3 regions of the Enterococcus sp. AZ128 genome follow, and region 2 is predicted to be linked to each of the others. Evidence: riboswitches for the same ligand, from Rfam matches in the RefSeq annotation. Region 2 holds a riboswitch; each other region holds the start of a gene.
The links. A riboswitch is a leader RNA that binds a small molecule or an ion and turns the genes downstream of it on or off. The one in region 2 is predicted to bind magnesium.
Positions count from the first base shown of each region.

Region 1: another riboswitch for magnesium. It lies ahead of IGI38_RS08715 (GNAT family N-acetyltransferase); the one in region 2 lies ahead of IGI38_RS17755 (FtsW/RodA/SpoVE family cell cycle protein).
Region 3: another riboswitch for magnesium. It lies ahead of IGI38_RS06865 (MgtC/SapB family protein); the one in region 2 lies ahead of IGI38_RS17755 (FtsW/RodA/SpoVE family cell cycle protein).

Region 1 is NZ_JBIORZ010000001.1:1,768,852-1,775,431, forward strand. It holds gene mgtA (magnesium-translocating P-type ATPase) at 1-1,369, opposite strand, end outside; gene IGI38_RS08715 (GNAT family N-acetyltransferase) at 1,569-2,042, opposite strand; M-box (ykoK) riboswitch at 2,177-2,346, opposite strand; gene IGI38_RS08720 (hydroxymethylglutaryl-CoA reductase, degradative) at 2,608-5,025, opposite strand; gene IGI38_RS08725 (hydroxymethylglutaryl-CoA synthase) at 5,163-6,314, shown strand; gene IGI38_RS08730 (hypothetical protein) at 6,463-6,580, opposite strand, start outside.
Region 2 is NZ_JBIORZ010000002.1:1,245,050-1,251,629, reverse strand. It holds gene IGI38_RS17765 (IS5 family transposase) at 1-1,155, opposite strand, end outside; gene IGI38_RS17760 (FtsW/RodA/SpoVE family cell cycle protein) at 1,268-1,726, opposite strand; gene IGI38_RS17755 (FtsW/RodA/SpoVE family cell cycle protein) at 1,698-2,846, opposite strand; M-box (ykoK) riboswitch at 2,962-3,128, opposite strand; gene IGI38_RS17750 (hypothetical protein) at 3,370-3,657, opposite strand; gene IGI38_RS17745 (MucBP domain-containing protein) at 3,656-5,605, shown strand; gene IGI38_RS17740 (alpha/beta hydrolase) at 5,646-6,341, opposite strand; gene IGI38_RS17735 (pentapeptide repeat-containing protein) at 6,342-6,580, opposite strand, start outside.
Region 3 is NZ_JBIORZ010000001.1:1,403,552-1,410,131, reverse strand. It holds gene IGI38_RS06895 (ATP-binding protein) at 1-298, shown strand, start outside; gene IGI38_RS06890 (CD3337/EF1877 family mobilome membrane protein) at 303-2,426, shown strand; gene IGI38_RS06885 (bifunctional lytic transglycosylase/C40 family peptidase) at 2,423-3,427, shown strand; gene IGI38_RS06880 (conjugal transfer protein) at 3,446-4,357, shown strand; gene IGI38_RS06875 (hypothetical protein) at 4,782-5,018, shown strand; gene IGI38_RS06870 (hypothetical protein) at 5,032-5,154, shown strand; M-box (ykoK) riboswitch at 5,237-5,406, shown strand; gene IGI38_RS06865 (MgtC/SapB family protein) at 5,544-6,227, shown strand; gene IGI38_RS06860 (GNAT family N-acetyltransferase) at 6,232-6,580, shown strand, end outside.

The DNA.
Region 1 (6,580 bases), on a different contig from region 2:
TTACTTTTCCTTTGAAATCAACGAAGGAAGAAATCGCAAGCATTTCTTCAATTGCACCCTTTGTAATCATTTGGGTTTTACCATATTGATCCTCTACAACAACGCTCATTCTACGGCGCTGAAAATCAAATGGGATCTCATCTACTTTTTTGTAACGAATCTTACTTGTATCTAACTCCTGTTCTGTTGAATCAATAATAGCCACATCAATCAGATTTTTCAGACCTGTTTGATAATAGCTGTTCAGGTACGCATGTTTCAGAACACGATGGTCTTCTTCTCCATCACAATCCAGATGGTACTCAAGAATAATCTTATCTTGCGTTAGCGTTCCCGTTTTATCTGTACACAAAACATCAATAGCACCAAAATTTTGGATCGCATTTAAGTTTTTAATGATCGTACCATTTTTAGCCATTCCTGTAGCACCTTTGACCAAATTCGTGGTAACGATCATCGGCAGCATTTCTGGAGTCAAACCTACTGCAACAGATAAGCCAAATAAGAATGCTTCCATCCAATCCCCTTTGGTAAAGCCATTGATTACGATAACCGTGGGAGCCATCAATGCCATAAACTTGATAAATAGAAATGATGTTTTGCGAATACCTAATTCAAAACTTGTTTGAATCGGTGCGGCAGACAAAGATTTAGCCACATCACCGAACAAAGTACTTCCTCCAGTTGCGATCACGACTCCTTCTGCACTCCCACTGATTACATTGCTTCCCATGAACACCAAATTATCATAACTTGTCTCAGATTCCTTTTGTCCATCTATCTTGTCAGCACATTTTTCAACAGGATAACTTTCACCTGTCAATGCCGATTGTGAAATAAATAAGTCCTTTGCAGAAATCAAACGAATATCCGCTGGAATCATATCTCCCGCCGAAAGTTTTACTAAATCTCCGCAAACAATCTCTTCCATAGGAATTTCTTTATATTGATTGTCTCTGCGAATTGCTGCGGTTACTTTTACGAGTGATTTCAATTTTTCAGCAGCTTTATTTGAGCGTACAGATTGTACCAGTGTCATCGTTCCGCTAACTAATACCATAACTAGAATAATGCTGCTACCGAAGAAATCTTTATCTCCCGGTTCTGGCAAAATTCCTTCTGTAATAAAAGAAATGATTCCCAAACCAATTAGCACCAAAGTAAACGGTGTGATAAATGCTTTTAAAACTTCCACAAAGAATGGTGTAGACTTCTTATGTGGAAGTTTATTTTCTCCAAATGTTTCTCTTGCCTCTTCAACCTGATCTGTAGATAACCCCAAAGATGAAGTCTTGAATGTCTCAAATAAGCTTCGTGTTGTCTTTTTAGCAAACAAACTGTAATTTGTTTTGATTGTTTTTTGTTTCATGTTCTTCTCCTTTTCCCCGAAAAAAATACGCCATAATCCTATTCCAATAAATAGATATAGAATGATGTCTTTTATCGTATTCATGAGTGTCTCCTCCTGCAAACGGGCTTATGGAGAAAGCGAGTGTTAAAAACAAATAGACAATAGTGTCCTCCTGTTTCCTTTTTTCTGCCACAAACCCGAAATTATTGAACTACTGTCATCCATTTGTTTTCATCTCCCTTTTTTCCACTCGTTCTAGTGGTGATTGAAGGTCCTTTTTGTAGACACGCATGATTAACTGACCTTCTACGTAATCATCCGTTATTGGCTGATATCCAAGCTTTTCATAAAATCCCCAGGCTTGATGTCTCCCTGTAAGAAATACAAAGTGAAAACCAAATCTTCTAGCGACCTGTTCCGCATAAATTAGTAGGTTCTTCCCTAACCCTTCTCCTTGATATAAAGAATCTACTGCTACCTGTTTAATCTGTACACATTTTTCAGAAATCGGGTGCAACAATAAAGTTCCTACTACACAACCTTCCTGCTTAACAATCAAATGGAGATCATTTCTCTCATCTCTCGGTGCTTTCAATAAAAATTGCTTTCCAGAACTTGCCTTCAGCTCTTTGTTTCTAAGTGTCAACGCTTCACAATACAGCGTGCTGTTCCACTTAGTTAATGTGAACACTGTTTTACCATGGTTGTTTCCTCCTTTTCTCTATTTTGAAAATAGCAATGATCGTTATGCAAAAAAAGACTTTCCGCTCAAAAAACTCAGCGAAAAGCCTTACCAAAAATTCATCCTAAATAGACAAAGTCGTATAGTCGATCTAATCGTTGAGTTTTGGCACTATACAACGTAAAGACAAACATCTTAGCTACCTTAAGAAAAGCCTTGTATTCGACAGTTCCTGTTCTACCCATTGGCGTCTCTCGACATTTTTGGGCAGTAGCCTATGTTTGTATAGGAGCCTCACCTAACAAATCATATTTTATTTTCGAACACAATATAACAAGTAATTAATCAACTGTCAAACAGTTTTTTGAAAATGATAGACACTTCATTAGGTCAATATGAAGATCAGCCGTAAATAAACCTTGATATATAAAGATTTTTAGATTAAAATTTATTTTCGAAAAATATTTTTTAAAACATGAAAATATTTTAGAAAACAATATCCCATCGATAGAATAACAACTGTATTTTTTAGCTGTACATCAAAAAAATAGAGCCATTAAGACTCTATTTTTTGTTAACCAAGACGAAGATTTTTAATAATTTCCTCTGCCGTTGCCAAATTCATTCGTTCTGCTTTTCTTAATTTTCTAGAAACTTGCGATATTTCACTAGTTGTCGCACCTGCCGTAATAGCCAATGAACGACTTTGCATCGCCATATGCCCTTTTTGGATTCCCTCCGTCACTAAAGCACGAACAGCTGCCAAATTTTGCGCTAACCCAACTGCCACGATGACTTCACCTAATTCAGCTGCCGAAGCAACATCTAATAACTTCAAGCTTAACTGTGCTTTTGGCAGAACCTTTGTCGCACCGCCTACTACACCGAGCTTCATTGGCAGAATCAATTTCCCAACGAGTTTTCCATCTCGAATAAACCAATCAGTCATCCCCTCATAGTGACCATTCCGAGCAGTATAAGCATGGCAAGCAGCTGCCACAGCACGTGTATCATTTCCTGTTGCTAAAACGACTGCATCAATTCCATTCATGATTCCTTTATTATGAGTAGCTGCACGATAAGGATCAATTTTACTATAATCGCTGGCTGAAACAATTTTTTCAGCTAGTTCCGTTGAAAGATGATCCAGAGAAATCTCACATTTTGCTTCGATCAACGATTGTGTCGCGTAGTTACTTAAAATGCTAAACAAAATATCCACTTCAGGCATCAATTGCCTTACTTCTTGTGCAACAGCCTCCAACATAGTGTTCAGTATATTGGCACCCATCGCGTCTTTAGTATCCACTTCTAAATCAATAGAGAGATAGCCTTCTTCGAAAGTACGTACTTCAATTGACTGCAGTCCGCCTCCACGTTGATAGATTGAAGGATAACTTCTCTTGGCTGCTATAAATAACGCCTGTTCATTTTCAGCAATCAGTTTCTTAATTACATCAAAATCAGAAACATTTCGTAATACGACTTGCCCCATCATGTTTTGACTGATCACTCGGGTATAAATGCCACCTGACTTTGCAATAATTTTTCCTGCATTACTGGCAGCTGCAATTACCGAAGGTTCCTCTGTCGCCATTGGAATGACTTTTTCTATCCCATTGATAACAAAATTTTGTGCTAGCCCCAAAGGTATTGAACATTCGCTGATTTGATTTTCAATCAAATTATTCGCTATCTTCTCTGGCAATACTGTTTCAGTTGCTAACTGAGCCGCTTCTTTAGCTGTTATTTTTTTTTCCTTGACCAACTTAGCTAAGCGTTCCGCCTGAGTCATTTGGTAGAATTTTTTTTTTGCGGTCTCTTGATCCTCCGATTTCGTGATCATCAAGGCTAATCCCAGACCACCACCGATACAAAGACTTGCTACTCCTCGCTGCTTGTCTTCTTGAATTAACTCTGAAATCAGTGTTGCAACGATCCGTGTACCACTAGCTCCAATAGGATGCCCTAAAGCAATCGCTCCACCATACGTATTGATCTTTTCATCTGGTATCTGTAACTCTTTTTGAACAGCTGCAGAAGCGGCTGCAAATGCTTCATTGATCTGGAATGTATCGATCTCATCAATTCTTCTGTTTACTTTCCTTAATAAATTATTAATAGCTGAAACAGGTGCCATCCCCATGATACTCGGATCGATCCCTACTTCACTATAGCCATTAATAACAGCTAAATAATCCAACCCATTCTCAATTGCGAATGACTTTGCTGCTAAAACTACCGCCGAAGCACCATCGTTCAAGGTTGAGGCATTAGCTGCAGTAACAACGCCATCTTCTTTGAAAGCTGGCTTAAGTGAGCTTATCTTTTCCAACGTTGAATCAGCACGAATCCCTTCGTCTTCCCACAGCGTACTGCCATCAGATAGAGCTACGGGCACTATTTCTGATTCAAATTTTCCATCTTTACTAGCTTTGGCCGCCTTCATTTGTGAATCATAGGCATACTGATCCTGCATCTCTCGAGTAATTTGATAGTCCTCAGCGACCTTTTCCGCTGTCAGTCCCATATGTTTTCCACTGAATGCATCCGTCAAGCCATCATAAATCATACTTGATTTTGGTTCTTTCCATTCTTGTGCATCATAATCAAAACTAGTTACTTTCGGCGCCTGAGACATATTTTCCGTACCGCCGGCAACAACAATCTGTGCATCACCTAATAAAATCTGCTGCATTCCGAAGATGATTGATTTCATCCCTGAGCCGCAAACTTCATTGATAGTTGTGGCTGGTACGCTATAAGGGACACCTGCTTTTACTGATGATTGGCGCGCCACATTTTGACCATTTCCCGCTTGCAGCACATTTCCCATAAATACTTGACCGACTTGATCTGGTGAAAGCTCCGCACGTTTGACCGCTTCTTTTACTGCGATTGCACCGAGCTCGACGGCTGAAACGGTTGCTAATTTGCCTTTATATCTGCCAATTGGTGTTCGTACAGCGCTTAAAATAACTACTTCTTCCAAGAGTGCACCTCCAATGTTTTCATTAAAAATCAGATGTAAGTATAGCATAGATAGTTTTATAATTTCTTAAGATTCAAACTGAACTAATTATGACCTTTCTATGATATATTTACCTTTGGAAGAAAAGGAGGAGCAATATGAATATAGGGATTGATAAAATCAGTTTTCACGTACCAAATTATTATCTTGATATGACGGACTTGGCAAATGCGCGTGAAACTGACCCCAACAAATTTCACATTGGTCTTGGACAAGATCAGATGGCAATTATTCCTGAGACACAAGACATCGTTACTTTAGGAGCAAGTGCTGCTGCAAAAATTCTTACAGATGAGGATAAAAAGGACATTGACATGGTAATCGTCGGCACAGAATCTAGTACCGACTTTTCAAAATCTGCGTCGGTAATTATTCATGGGCTGTTAGATATTCAACCTTTTGCTCGTTCATTTGAAATAAAACATGCATGCTATGGCGGCACTGCCGCTTTACAACAAGCTAATGACTATGTCACATTACATCCAGATCGTAAAGTTTTAGTTATCACAGCTGATATTGCAAAATATGGACTGAACACTGGCGGTGAACCAACACAAGGTTGCGGTGGAGTTGCCATGTTAGTAACTAAAAATCCGCATTTGCTAACATTTAATAACGATAGTGTCTTCTATTCAGAAGATGTTTACGATTTCTGGCGGCCAGCAGGACATGACTACCCGTTAGTGGACGGTCATATGTCAAATCAGATTTATATTGACTCATTCACTCGTATCTGGGAGCAAAATAAAAAAATCAATCAAACTGACAGCACTGATTATGCTGCCTTGACCTTCCATTTACCTTATACGAAAATGGGACGCAAAGCGCTTCGAGCAATCTTCTCGGAAATGTCAGAATCTGAGCAGCAACGACTTGAAGCTCGTTATGATGAAGCGGTTGTCTATAGCCGACAAGTCGGTAACCTGTATACTGGCTCTTTATATCTTGGATTGATGTCGTTGTTGGACAATGGTGATTTGTCAGCTGGTGATCGAATCGGATTATTTAGCTACGGCTCTGGGGCAGTCAGCGAATTCTTCTCTATGACTTTGATTGAGGATTATAAAAAATATTTGACTATCGAAGAGAATCAATCATTACTCGCAGGACGTCAGCAATTGACAATTAACGAATATGAAGAAATGTTTAACAAAAAAATGCCTACTGATGGTGAAACATACACTTTTTCTGATGAAACAGAATATGCAATCAATAAAATCAGTGGCGATATCCGCTATTACAATAAGTAAACGTCGAAAAAGCCAGCTTAGCAGCTGGCTTTTTTAGGCAAAAAAAAATCTAGCAGGTCTAATGGCTAAGTGTTTTTTCTTCATTCCAGGTTTCTGGAATATTTACACCCTTTTCTAGGTCTTAAACGGTTTTGTGGTTGAATTTCGTTTAAGCCTCACCATTAAGTGGAGAAATGGTTCCTCTGTCTACATTTCTCTTCCCCGCTAGATTAGAACTACTTGGTAAGGAGACTTCAAATCCCTGCTTCCTTTCTGCCTTTTCGGCA
Region 2 (6,580 bases):
AGATGGACGACCCAGTTTAGGACCAGATAGACGGATATGGTGTTCCTTGCAATACGCACGATTCTCTCGAGTACGGTAGATTTGATCCGCTAAAACTCTTTCAGGATAGTGACCTGTTCGTTCACTATAGCGCTCAACGATTGTCTGGAAATCCGTAGATTCATTGAACGCATCGAAAGACATCCGTTCGATCCGGACGAACCCATCGGATTGACTGATATCAAGCTTTACTCCAAATTCTGTCGGCGTTTTGACTTTCCCTCGAACGATTGGACGAAGGTAGGGCTGACTGAAACTAACAATCCGATCTTTGACCCGATGGGTCTGATGATCATACATGTCACGCTGTTGGTTGGCAATGTCTGTGACCACTTGAAGGTTCGCCCTTTGTTTTTCATCAAGTTCAGCACCCAGCACCTGCATTTTATCAAGATGGCGGATATTACGCTCCACGTACTTCAACTGTTGCTTGATAGCTTTTCTACGTTTCTTAGCTGTCCGTATCTTCAATTTTGAAAAAGCCAGATAGTTTCTTCTAGCCTCTTTGCGATCCGTACGTGGTTTCTTAAATCTGAAATTTTCACATAATTCGTCAATCAGTTCTTCAGCTTTTGTGCGTGCATCATTTAGAAGCGCTACATCTTGAGGGTGCTTGATATTAGATGGTGCACAAGTGGCGTCCATCATCAGTGTCCCTTTATTTTCATTAGATCCTCCAGTAGGAGGATCCCTTTTATCATGATGTGATTCCTGCTCATTGTACTGTAAAATCACTTCATTGATTTCGGCCAACTTCTCTGAGGTAAGTCGTTTACGGAAATAAACCATAGTGGACGCATCAAAAGGTTTTTCCAATTGGAACCCAGGTAGACCTATGAAATATTGCAGGTAGGGATTTTCCTGAATTTGAGCGACTGTTTCCTCGTCTGAACAAGCATATTTTGTTTGAATGAGTAGAGAACCAAAGGCCATTCGAAAAGGCTTTGCGACATTGCCCTTTTTATTTTTAAACAGTTTAGCGTAATCCTTTTCCAAGAGAGTCCAAGGAATGATGTCGGCTTTTTTGATCCAGCGATTCTCGGAATCCATGTGCAAGCCAATGGGCTGGTTGAAATCTTCAAAAGAAAGTTGCGTGTATTTTTGCTTTCTATACATTCAATAACATTCCCCTCAAGAAGTGAAGTAGCGTTTTACAGATAATCAGCAGAAAGTTCACATTTATTATATCTAAAAAGCTTCAGGAGTGTTGATATTTTAGTCCATTTTATTATTCAGTAGACACTAAGTAGTTCAAATCGTTTTTCAAGCTCCGTTGCGGACAGTTCATTTCATTGATCAACGTTAAGCGAACCATAAAAAGAGTAAAACTCAGCTTCATCAACTCTGATGGTTGAAAAGAAAAGCCGCCAATCCGCAACCAGCGTTTCGTATTCGTCACCGCGTACATAGCCGGGTCATAGAACCAATACAAAAGAGCCATTACACCTAACGATAAAACATAAAATACAGGTGCATATTTTAATAAATGAGCCGTTTTTATTCTGCTGACTAGAATCACCGCCGCCAATGAAATCAGACAAAATAGAATCTGCTTGATCACTACGCTCTTTACATCAACACCATCTAGATCAGCCGCCAGCGATTGCACGCCAATACTAATCAAATAAAACAAGAAGATTGGTAAAAACAGAGAATAGTTAAATTCGTTGCTCAAACGTTTGATCATTTGTTCTGACCTCCGAAGAAAATTTTAGACATATCCCCAAAGCTACAGAAAGAATCAGATAGCTTGTTCCCCCATAACTAATAAATGGTAGAGGTACTCCAGTCATAGGAATCAATCCTAAAATACTCGCGATATTGATACTTGTTTGAAGAAGTATCAATGTTCCAACACCAAAATAAATCAAGCTGACTTGTTGACTCGTTTCTCTAGCCGCTAATACAAATAACCGAAGAGCAATCAGAAAAAGCAGCGCCAGTACCAGCAATCCTACGATCATTCCTAATTCTTCGACCAAGATCGAATAAACAAAATCTGTTTCTGCAACTGGCAAATAGCCTTTTTTTGTAATACTATTTCCTAATCCTCTGCCAAAGAAACCGCCATTATAAAGCGCGTAATAAGAATTACTCATTTGAAACCCTTTCCCATAGGGATCTAAAAAAGGATCTCTTACTAGGCGAATACGATCATACGTATGAGCGAATAACTCCGGCAAAAGATGATGGCTGCCTAAAAATAGGATGGCCCCTCCTACGAATATAATCCCTGCGATAAGCGACAAAAAAATGAATACCGAGTACTGATAGGGTAGTTCAGCAGTAGTTATGATCACTAAAGCAATTCCCCAGATAATAATTGCGCCTGTCACTTTTGGTTGAAGTAAAATCAACAATCCGCTGAGTAAAACAAGTCCACAAGGAACCATGAGTTCACGCCTCGTTCGTTTCACCCGGAAAAAATAGGCTAGGTAAAGAATCAACGCGACATTTGTTACTTCTGAAGGTTGAAATTGAACTCCGAACAAAGAGACCCATCTTTGAGCACCATTGATACTGACCCCGCTTATTTTTACCAACAGCAAACTAACTATTCCCACTGATAATAAAGATTTTGCTAGTAATCCTTTCGCCAAAACATCACTTTTCACGTGATATATGATCACGATAAGCAGCCAGCTCAGGCCCATAAAAATGGCTTGCTTGCTAAATAATGATAATGGATTCTCGCCTTCAGCCATTAATCGATAAGAACTAGCGCTGAAAACAATTAAAAGACCGATTAGGCTAACTCCCAAATAAGGTAGTAACAACAGCCAATCGATCTTTTTTCTTCTAATCATATATATCTCTCCCTTCATCAAGTAATTGTTTGAGACGAGAGAGTCCACAATAAATAACCTAAAAAAGAGACACCAAACGTTAGTGAAAAAAACTAACAAGTCTGGTGTCTCACACAATCAATCTCATCGTCTGAGTTTTAGCACTAAACAACGTAAAGAATACTCTTAGCTATTTTATGAAAAGCCTTAATCCGACAATTCCTATTTTACACATTGGCGTCTTTCGACGTTTCTGCGCAATAGCCTATGTTTGTTTAGGAGCCTCACCTAACAAGTTTACTTATATTTACTTTCACAAAGAATACTACTTTTTCTGTCATTAAATAGCAAAACTTTCTTTAGAAAATCGATATTTCTTTAGATTTGCTTATAAAATCTTTTACTAAAAATTTACTAGGAATAACCCATTTTTTATGATAATTAAATCAAACGAAATAAATTGTTCAAAAAACAAAAGTTATTAAACAAAAGTTGATCATTCTATTTAAAGAAAAAGTTTTATTATTTATCTATTACAAAACACTTATAAAGGAATTATAATTATGAAAAATAAATTACATATGTTAGTTGCAAGCTCTTTAATGTTAGGATCCGTGTTGACTCTCCCGCTCCAAGGCACAGCTGAAACAACAACAACTAGCAGTGAATCTGCTACTCCAGCTTTCTCTGAGCCACTCATGTCTACTAGTTCAACAAATAACGTAAGTTTATCTTCCTCAGAACCGGAGCCAGCTATTTCAAACAGCACTTCGAGTTCAACTGAAAACCCAGTTATCCATTCACAAACTGAAACAAGTTCAACGTCGAGCATGCCTGAAGCACGTGCGATAGCCCTAGACACCTGGCTACCTGATCCTGTCTTGCAAGAAATCGTCGCCAAGGCAATCGGAAAAACAAAGGATACGTTGACTCAAGAGGATATGACCAAGTTAACTAGTCTCTATATCCAAAATTCAGACAATGCCATTGCTAGTTTAAAAGGTTTAGAACTGTCAACGAATCTTGAGTATTTCTATATGAATTCAAACAATCAAATTAGTGATTTTTCTGTATTGGCTGACTTGCCAAAATTAAAACAAGTATATTTGATGGGCTCGAATGTCACTGACCAAAATGTACCCAATTTCAGTACGGTAATCACCCGCCTAAACCTTTCCGGGAGTAACGTAACTAATGGGGTTTATGACAAAATCACTAAAATGACCAATTTGGAATCATTGACCTTCGAAACTAATATGAATATCACAACAATTGAACCCATCACTGTTTTGACAAAATTGAATGAATTGCGTGTCCAATTTTGCGGTATTACAGATTTTAGCCCGATTAATCAAATGCCTGCATTGACACAACTTGCTGCTTTTGGCCAAAATACCGGACGGAATGATCCGGCCACTGACATCAATGCCAAAGAATTGAACTATGACGCAGATAAACAAACAATCTACATCCCATTTACGATTATGCCAAATCGAATGACCAACTACGATGGCTATGTTCCACCATTCACTACATCAAATAGTTCCAATCAGACCTATTTTGATTTTAACGGTGTACAACTAGACAGCAGCCGATTGGCAATAACAGATGAAGGCCTAACTGTTTCCGGAGTAACGCAGGAAGAATTTGATCAGCTGCAAACCTTTGAATACAACGCTCGCTTGAATAATCCAGCTGGAACGTACAATCAACCTGAGCGATTTTCTTTCTATGCCATTTCATCAGGAACCTATTTGCATCAATTCAATGTTCAACACACTACCGCTTCACCCGGGGTAACGATCAAATACATTGATGCGGATGGTGACAATATCCATGCTTCTCAAACAATCGAAGGAAACGTTGGGGATCAATACGATACAACAACAGCTGATTATCAGCTGACTATTCCCGGCTACAGTCTAGTTCAAACGAGTATGCCGGAAAATGCTACAGGCAGCTTAACCACCGACCTGCAAACCGTTACTTATGTCTACCAACGAAACACCGCAACGTTAAAGGCTCATGATTCTACGATTTATGTTGATGAAAATTGGAAGGCAGAAGATAATTTTGACGGTGGAACTGATCCTAAAGGAAACCCAATCACCTTTGGAGATGTCTCCGTTGAGGGTGATGTCAATAATACCAAAGTTGGCAAGTATGAGATCACGTATACTTACGATCGTGTTCCAAATAGGAGCTGGACAGGCGACCACGCTACAGCTAAAGCTACCGTTACCGTGATTGATCCTGAAAAAGAAGCTCAACCAGTGACTGTCAACTATGTAGATCCAACTGGTAAAAAAATCCATAAAGAAAAAATTGTAAAGGGTGAATTAGGGGCCGACTTTGATGTTTCCGGCAAAGAGTATCAACCAACAATCCAGGGCTATGTTTTAGATGAGAAACAATTACCGAAAAATGCAAAAGGAAGTTTTAGCAATAACGCGCAGACCGTCACCTATGTTTATCAGCCAGAAACAAAACCGACTACAGATACAAGTGAGTCTAGTTCGTCTGACACAACCACACCGCCAACAACGAGCACTGATTCCAGCAGCCAATCAACAACAGGGAAAATTTCTGATTCAAATGACAAAGTGACTCCTGCTGGATCATCGAACAATCACAGTCATCAAACTGTAACAACCAAAAATACAGGCACAAAATTACCAAAAACTGGTGAGAACCTCGCATCGAATTACCTTATTGCCGGCATCTGTACCCTGGTCCTCGCCACTGCCTTACTATTTTTTAGTCGAAAAAAAGCAAAATGATTATGAAAAAGCGTCCTAGCAAATTTAGCTAGGACGCTTTTTATAGACTTGCTTCCAACCATTCTTGATAAACACTCAATTGTTCGGGTGTATAGAAAAAATGTTCCCCCGCTTCAAAAATCGTTACTGTACTTTGTGCAGTCTCAGTAAATTTCTCTATCATCGTTCTAGAAGTCATACTATCTTTTCCACCGTATAAAATTTTGGTAGGGATGGTCCATTTGATTGGATGTTCAACGACATAAGAATAATAATCCCACTCCAATGTTTTTATCGGCGTCTCAATCCTTTGTTCTCGTTTTAAATCCGCCGCAGTCACTTGCGACCACAACATCATATTATCGATCAATTCTTTCATATCGACGATTGGTGATAAGAAAAAGCTCTGATCAATCTTCTTCCCCTGACACACCAGCATGCCAAAATACGCACCCATGCTGCAACCAAATAACGAAATACATTCTGCCTGCTTTTCTAACTCCAGCAAGATTTTATTCGCGTCAGCTACAACGTTTTTCGGATTCAACGCGTACGTATCCTTTTTTCGTTCCCCATGCTCCGGCAAATCAAAACTCCAGACTTGATATCCTTTTTTTACTGCCTTTTCTGCTAAAAGCTGAATCACGGTATCCTCTTTGTGCGATTGATCGCCATGAAACGCTAGAATCACTTTTTTATTCGCTTCGCCCCAGCAAGTAACTGGGATTTCCTGAATCTTTCTTTGTTCTACTTTCATTTAACCCTCTACTATCTGCAACCCTAAACCGGCTGCAATAATCATCGCTTGATAAGAATTGACCTTCAAGCCCTTCAACTGCTCCATTGAAAAAGCAATCTTGCCAAATTGATTACTCGTAAAATCTAATCCAGACAATTTGGTTCGCATCCAATTACTATTGTCCAACTCATTATTCGTCAAAAACAAATGCTTCCAAGTGACTTCGAAAAACTCACTATCCGTCATTTGGCAGTTCT
Region 3 (6,580 bases), on a different contig from region 2:
GGTTTATTTCGTCACGCAAAACAGTGATGATTTGTTGGATGAACGTTTGAAGAACAATATCGGATTGAAGTTTGCTTTTCGAAGTACCGATATTCATGAAATTAAGAAGACTTTGGAATTCTTTGGGTTAGATCAAGAAGATGAAAGCAATCAAAAACGCCTACGAGATTTAGAAAACGGCCAATGTTTAATGCAAGATTTGTATGGTCGAGTAGGTGTGGTTCAAGTTCATCCAGTCTTCGAAGAACTCTTCCATGCTTTTGATACCCGTCCACCTGTTCAAGAGAGAATGGAGTGAGGAGATGAAAAAGAAACTTTTTCGGATTGTGGGAATCGTTTTTATTAGCATCATCACTCTGACAGTTCTATTGAGTTTAGTCGGTACGGTAGCTGAGGCGACTGGATTAGTTGATGATACAGTTGAAGTGGGAAATCTTTATTCCCATTATTCACTTGGTAACTATCAGTTGGATTTCTTTGTGGATAGTTCATGGGATTGGCTACCTTGGAACTGGGGCGATGGCTTAGGGAAGAGCGTGATGTATGGTCTTTATGCCATTACTAATTTCATTTGGACAGTTAGTTTGTATTTATCGAATGCCACGGGTTATGTGGTTCAAGAAGCTTACAAGTTAGATTTCATTTCGGATACAGCTGAAAGTATTGGAAAGAATATCCAAACCTTAGCCGGCATTACCGAAAATGGACTACAGACCTCAGGCTTTTACTTTGGGTTTCTACTATTGATGATTTTAGCTCTAGGAATTTATGTGGCGTATACCGGATTATTAAAACGAGAAACCACCAAAGCAGTTCGAGCTGTCATTAATTTTGTGATGATTTTTCTACTTTCGGGTTCTTTCATTACGTATGCGCCCACCTATATCACAAAAATCAATGACTTTAGCTCAGATGTTAGTGAAGCTGCCCTTAGTCTTGGAACAGAGATCGTTGTACCCAATTCAGAAAGCCAAGGAAAAGATAGTGTCGATTTAATTCGGGATAGCTTGTTTTCCATTCAAGTCCAACAACCTTGGTTACTCTTGCAATTTGATGATTCCAATATAGAAGAAGTTGGCGAAGATCGTGTTAACAAAATCCTGTCTGTAAGTCCAGATGAAAACAAAGGCAAAGATCGGGAAGAAGCGGTCAAAGCGGAGATTGAAGACAATGACAATGCGAATTTAAGTATTACCAAGACCATGAACCGATTAGGGACCGTGGTCTTTTTGGTGTTATTCAATATTGGGATTTCCTTCTTTGTTTTCCTCCTGACAGGGATTATGTTGTTTTCGCAAATTCTCTTCATTATCTTTGCGATGTTTCTTCCTATCAGTTTCTTATTGTCCATGTTGCCGACTTATGAGAGTTTGGGGAAAAAGGCGATTATTCGCTTATTCAATACGATTATGATGCGAGCAGGAGTTACCTTAGTCATTACGACTGCATTTAGTATCTCAACGATGTTTTTCAATATCTCAGCCACTTATCCTTTCTTCATGGTAGCTTTTCTACAAATTGTGACTTTCGCCGGTATCTATTTCAAATTGGGTGACATTATGAGTATGTTCAACCTCCAGAGTAATGACAGTCAGTCAATGGGCAGACGGGTTATGCGAAAACCGCAAATGTTGATGAACCGTAAATTGCGGCAACTTAATCGAAATGTGGGCCGGACTTTGGCTTTTGGTGGTGGTGCAGCAGTCGGAAATAAGTTGGCAAAGGAACAATCAAAATCCAAATTTAGGCCATCAGGTTCTTCTCTACGAAAGGATTCACGATTACCTAACGATCACGAGGTACCATCTGACTTGAATAAAGAAAAGCCAATCTCAAATAATAAGAAGCAATCCCGAATGAATTTGGCCGGAAGAAAAATCGGCAAGGTTTTGGATACCCAAGCTTTGATGAAAGATAAGGCAAAACAAGTAAAAGATCAAGTACGGAATACGCCAACGAATTTGAAATACAACCTCCATAAAGGGATCGAAAAAACGAAAAAAACACCAGAAGAATTCAAGCGCGGACTTGTCCAAGAAAAAGCAAATCGAGCGGAGTTGCGAGAAAAACAACGACAACGTAGAGATGAAAAAATGGCTGAAAAGCGCAAAGTATTGAATGAAGCAGGAAATCGTCATGGGAAAAGAAGGACAAATGTTCCAATAAAAACAGATCTCCAACCTCAAAAAGATAGGAAGACGAAAAAAGAAGCCCCAAAGCGGATTGTGAGAGCAAATCCGAATCCCGAAATCAAAAGAAAACTAACTAGTCAAGAAATCATTTCAAAAGGGAAAAGCCAATCATCAAGTAAAAAAAATTCTTTCCAACAAGTGAAACAGAGGTCCACTCTGCCAAAGCGGACCAATCAAAAAGTACAAAAAAGACTGAATCATCGTCCAAAATCAAGGTTAGGTGAGAAAAAATGAACTTGAAGAAATTGGGTATCATTTCGTTAACTTTCCTGACCATCACCTTTATGGGCATCTTGATGTGTGTGGGTTTGTTGTTTGGTGAAGACAGTGAAGGGAGTGGTAGTTCTGAAACTTCTCCTGGAGGTAGTAGTGTCTCAGAAGAAGTCTTAAAGCACCGCTCAATGGTGGAAAAGTATGCCAAAGAATCAGGCATTACAGAGTATGTCCCGATTCTTTTGGCGATTATTCAAGTGGAATCTGGGGGCACAATGGAAGATGTCATGCAAAGTTCTGAGTCAGCCGGTTTACCACCGAATTCATTAAGTATTGAGGCATCCATTAAACAAGGGTGTCTCTATTTTGCGTCCTTGGTTAAGCGTTCCAAAGAATTAGGTTGTGATCAAGCTAGTATTATTCAGGCCTATAACTATGGTGGCGGGTATTTAGACTATGTCGCGAAAAACGAGAAGAAGCATAGTTTTACTTTAGCTGAATCATTTTCAAAGGAAAAATCAGGCGGTCAAAAAGTTGATTATCCCAATCCAATCGCAATTAAGGAAAATGGGGGTTGGCGCTATAACTATGGCAATATGTTTTATTGCTTATTAGTGAAGCAGTACCTAACCACGAGACAGTTTGATGATAAAACAGTCCAAGGGATTTTTGACGAGGCTTTTAAGTATGAAGGAACGGCCTATGTATTTGGTGGTTCAAGCCCCACAACGGGATTTGATTGTAGTGGCTTGACCCAATGGTGTTATGCCAAAGTTGGTTTGAAACTTCCTCGGGTGGCCCAGGATCAATATGATGCCATGACTCATATTGATCTAAAAGATGCCAAACCGGGTGATTTGATTTTCTTTCATTCGACTTATGATGCCGGTACTTATGTGACCCATGTGGGAATTTACGCAGGTGAGAATCGCATGTTTCATGCAGGAGATCCAGTGGGATGGACGAATCTAACGGAAAACTATTGGCAGCAGCATCTTATCGGTGCTGGACGGTACAAATAAGAGAGAAGAGGAAAAATAATGAAGATAAAAATTGAACGGAATCAAAAGGAAAAGAGCCCAAAAAGGAAAAAAGAACGAGTCGTATCCGTGGGTAAGCATCGAAAAATGGTGCTTGCCCTTTGGCTTTTATTGTCTTGTAGCCTTGCTTTTGGCGTTTATAAAAATTTCACCGCCATTGATCAACATACAACTCATGAAAAAGTGGTTATAAAAGAGAAGGTAGTGAATACTTCTGGCGTTGAAAGTTTTACAGAGGATTTTGCGAAAGAATATTTTTCATGGAAAAATAACAAAGAAGCAATTGAAAAGAGAATGAGTAATCTCGAACAGTACCTTACAGAAAATGGTCTCGCTTTAAGCCAAGATATGGTTCGAGCAGATATTCCCACGAGTTCCGAAGTTCAATCTGTAAAAATTCTAGATGTTGAAAAACTCTCGGAAGAATTTGTCGTCTCGTTTTTAGTGGAGCAAAAGATTATGGAGGGAAAAAAGGCACAACCGATTTCTTCTGCATATCGAGTGATAGTCTTTGAAGATGAAAAAGGAAATCATATTGTAACGAACCTGCCTACCATGATTGCAAAACCAGAAAAGGCACAATATGAAGAAAAACAAGTAGAAAGCGATTCAGAAATTGATGCCAAAGCAACGGAGGAAATCACTGAGTTTTTGGAAACATTTTTTAAATTATATCCATCAGCTTCTGAAAAAGAATTGGAGTATTATGTTGAAAATAATGTGATTCAACCGATTAATACAAATCTTCAATTTGTAGAAATAACTAATCCTATTTATTTTGAAACAAAGAATTCGGTTCGAGTAAAAGTCATAGTGAAATATCTCGATGATGTTGAAAAGGTGACTCATGATTTTCAATATAACTTATTGTTATCTAAAGGAGAAAACTGGAAGATTACCAATTGCGAATAACGTTCTAAGATGAGTTCAAAAAGTATATAGGTAACCAATTATTGTAAACTTGTACAATATGTCGTAGTTGAGACATAATAAAGAAGTAGTGGTACTAACTATTTCGATAAAGTCCTTGAAAAATGAAAACGACAATATTTTAAAAAATTTATCAATTTTATGATGAAGGAGTCGAAACCAATAAACGTGTTGTGGCTGTCCTTATGCGTGGAATGAATTTATGCGCAAAAGGATTTCATCGACGCAAATCTTTTTATGGTAGAGTAAAAGCAATTGAAGAAATAGTAAAAGAAAATTTATTGAATCGACAATTTGAACAGAGCCAAATCGATGCTGTTTGGGTGACAGATATTACTTACATTCCTTGTAATCACTGTCGTCTCTATTTGTCCACCATATAGCAACTCGTAATCCACGTTGCTATATGGTGGATTCAAACATGAAAAAAGAAATTGTCATCCATCCATTACAAATTTATAAAGGAGAATTGCCTACGGTAATTTATTCCGGTAGAGGTAGCCAATACCGGTCTCTTGGCTATCAAGAGCTGTTGACCGACCACCACATCACACATTCAATGAGCCAACCTGGGACTCATATTAACGATGCCGGTAATCGAATGATCAATCAAACGAGAATTAATCGAACCCAACAAGCATAAAAGTAAAATAGAGATGAAGGTGTTGATTCAAGATTATTTAGAGGACTACTATCCAAATAAAAGAATCCATACAAAATTTATGATGACTCCTCGACAATTTGAGGCGAAGAAAATAAGTAATCTAACCGACTGTTAACTAAACTGTTGTAGGTCCCTACAAGTCTAAAACTATTTGTTGACAGAGCTAATTCATTTTGTTACTATTTCCATGAAAATAAAATATGATTTGTTAGGTGAGGCTCCTATGCAAACATAGGCTACTGCCCAAAAATGTCGAGAGACGCCAATGGGTAGAACAGGGATTGTCGAATACAAGGCTTTTCTTAAGGTAGCTAAGATGTTTGTCTTTACGTTGTATAGTGCCAAAACTCAACGATTAGATCGACGTCTTATTTTGTCATGTGATTTGATGATTTTAGAACGGTTTTTCGCGGAGTTTTTGTGCGAAAAACCGTTTTTTTATTTAACATATTCATTTTTATTTTTAATAATCTAGAGAGGAAGTGATGCTATGGATTTTTAATTATGTTGTTTATGAGTGTATTGGCAGGTGGATTGATTGGAATTGAACGTCAATGGCGAAAAAAACTAGCTGGAGTACGTACGATGGTTTTAGTTTCACTGGGGGCAACAATTTTTGTTTCTTTGTCTTCGACATTTACGACAGATACTAGCCCAACAAGAATAGCAGCACAAGTAGTTAGTGGGATAGGTTTTTTGGCAGGGGGAATCATTTTACGGGATGGTTTTAGCGTTACAGGTTTAAATACTGCTGCGACACTTTGGTGTACAGCTGCAGTAGGAGTAATGATTGGTGCGGGATCGATTAAAGAAGGTTTCTTGGCAGCAATTGTGATCACTTTTGTTAACATTGTGATACGTTTTATTTCTCATCGATTTGATCAAATTGCGGAAGTATATCGACCTGATACTATAGATAACGTGCAAAATTCCTTTTTGATCATTACAGGTAAAAATTCGTCCGAAGTTTCGCTAAGAACAGAAACTATCGCTCAATTAGATCGGTATTATTTATCATTCTGTCATTTTGTATGTCAAGACCTTGCCGGAGATATGGTTCAACTACAAGTTGAGCTTGAACCCGCTTCAAATATGGATCTGGCAATGAAGGAAATCATTGCTCATTTATCGAGAAACAAAGAGGTACTTGAAGTTTATCAGCTAATAAAGGAGGAAGAAACGTGGTAAAACAGTGTTTACTATAGTTAGATGGGATAGTCGAACTTATCGGGAAGCGATTATTCTGCGAAACGAGTTATTGAGAGCTAGCGCGGGGCAACCCTATTTGACAGCCTCGCCTATTAGTGAGATAAACGACATTCACTTGGTAATCAAGCGGGATGGCGTGACAGTAGGTACTTTACTAATGCATCCCTGTTCTTCAAACTGCATTCAAATAAAGCAAGTGGCTATTCATCCAGATTATCAAGGAAGAAGTCTGGGGAAAAAATTGATTGTGTATGCTGAGCAGGTAGCTAGAAATTTTAACTTTTCCATCATTTTTTTAACTGGAAGAAAGCAAGCTTGGGGATTTTATGAAA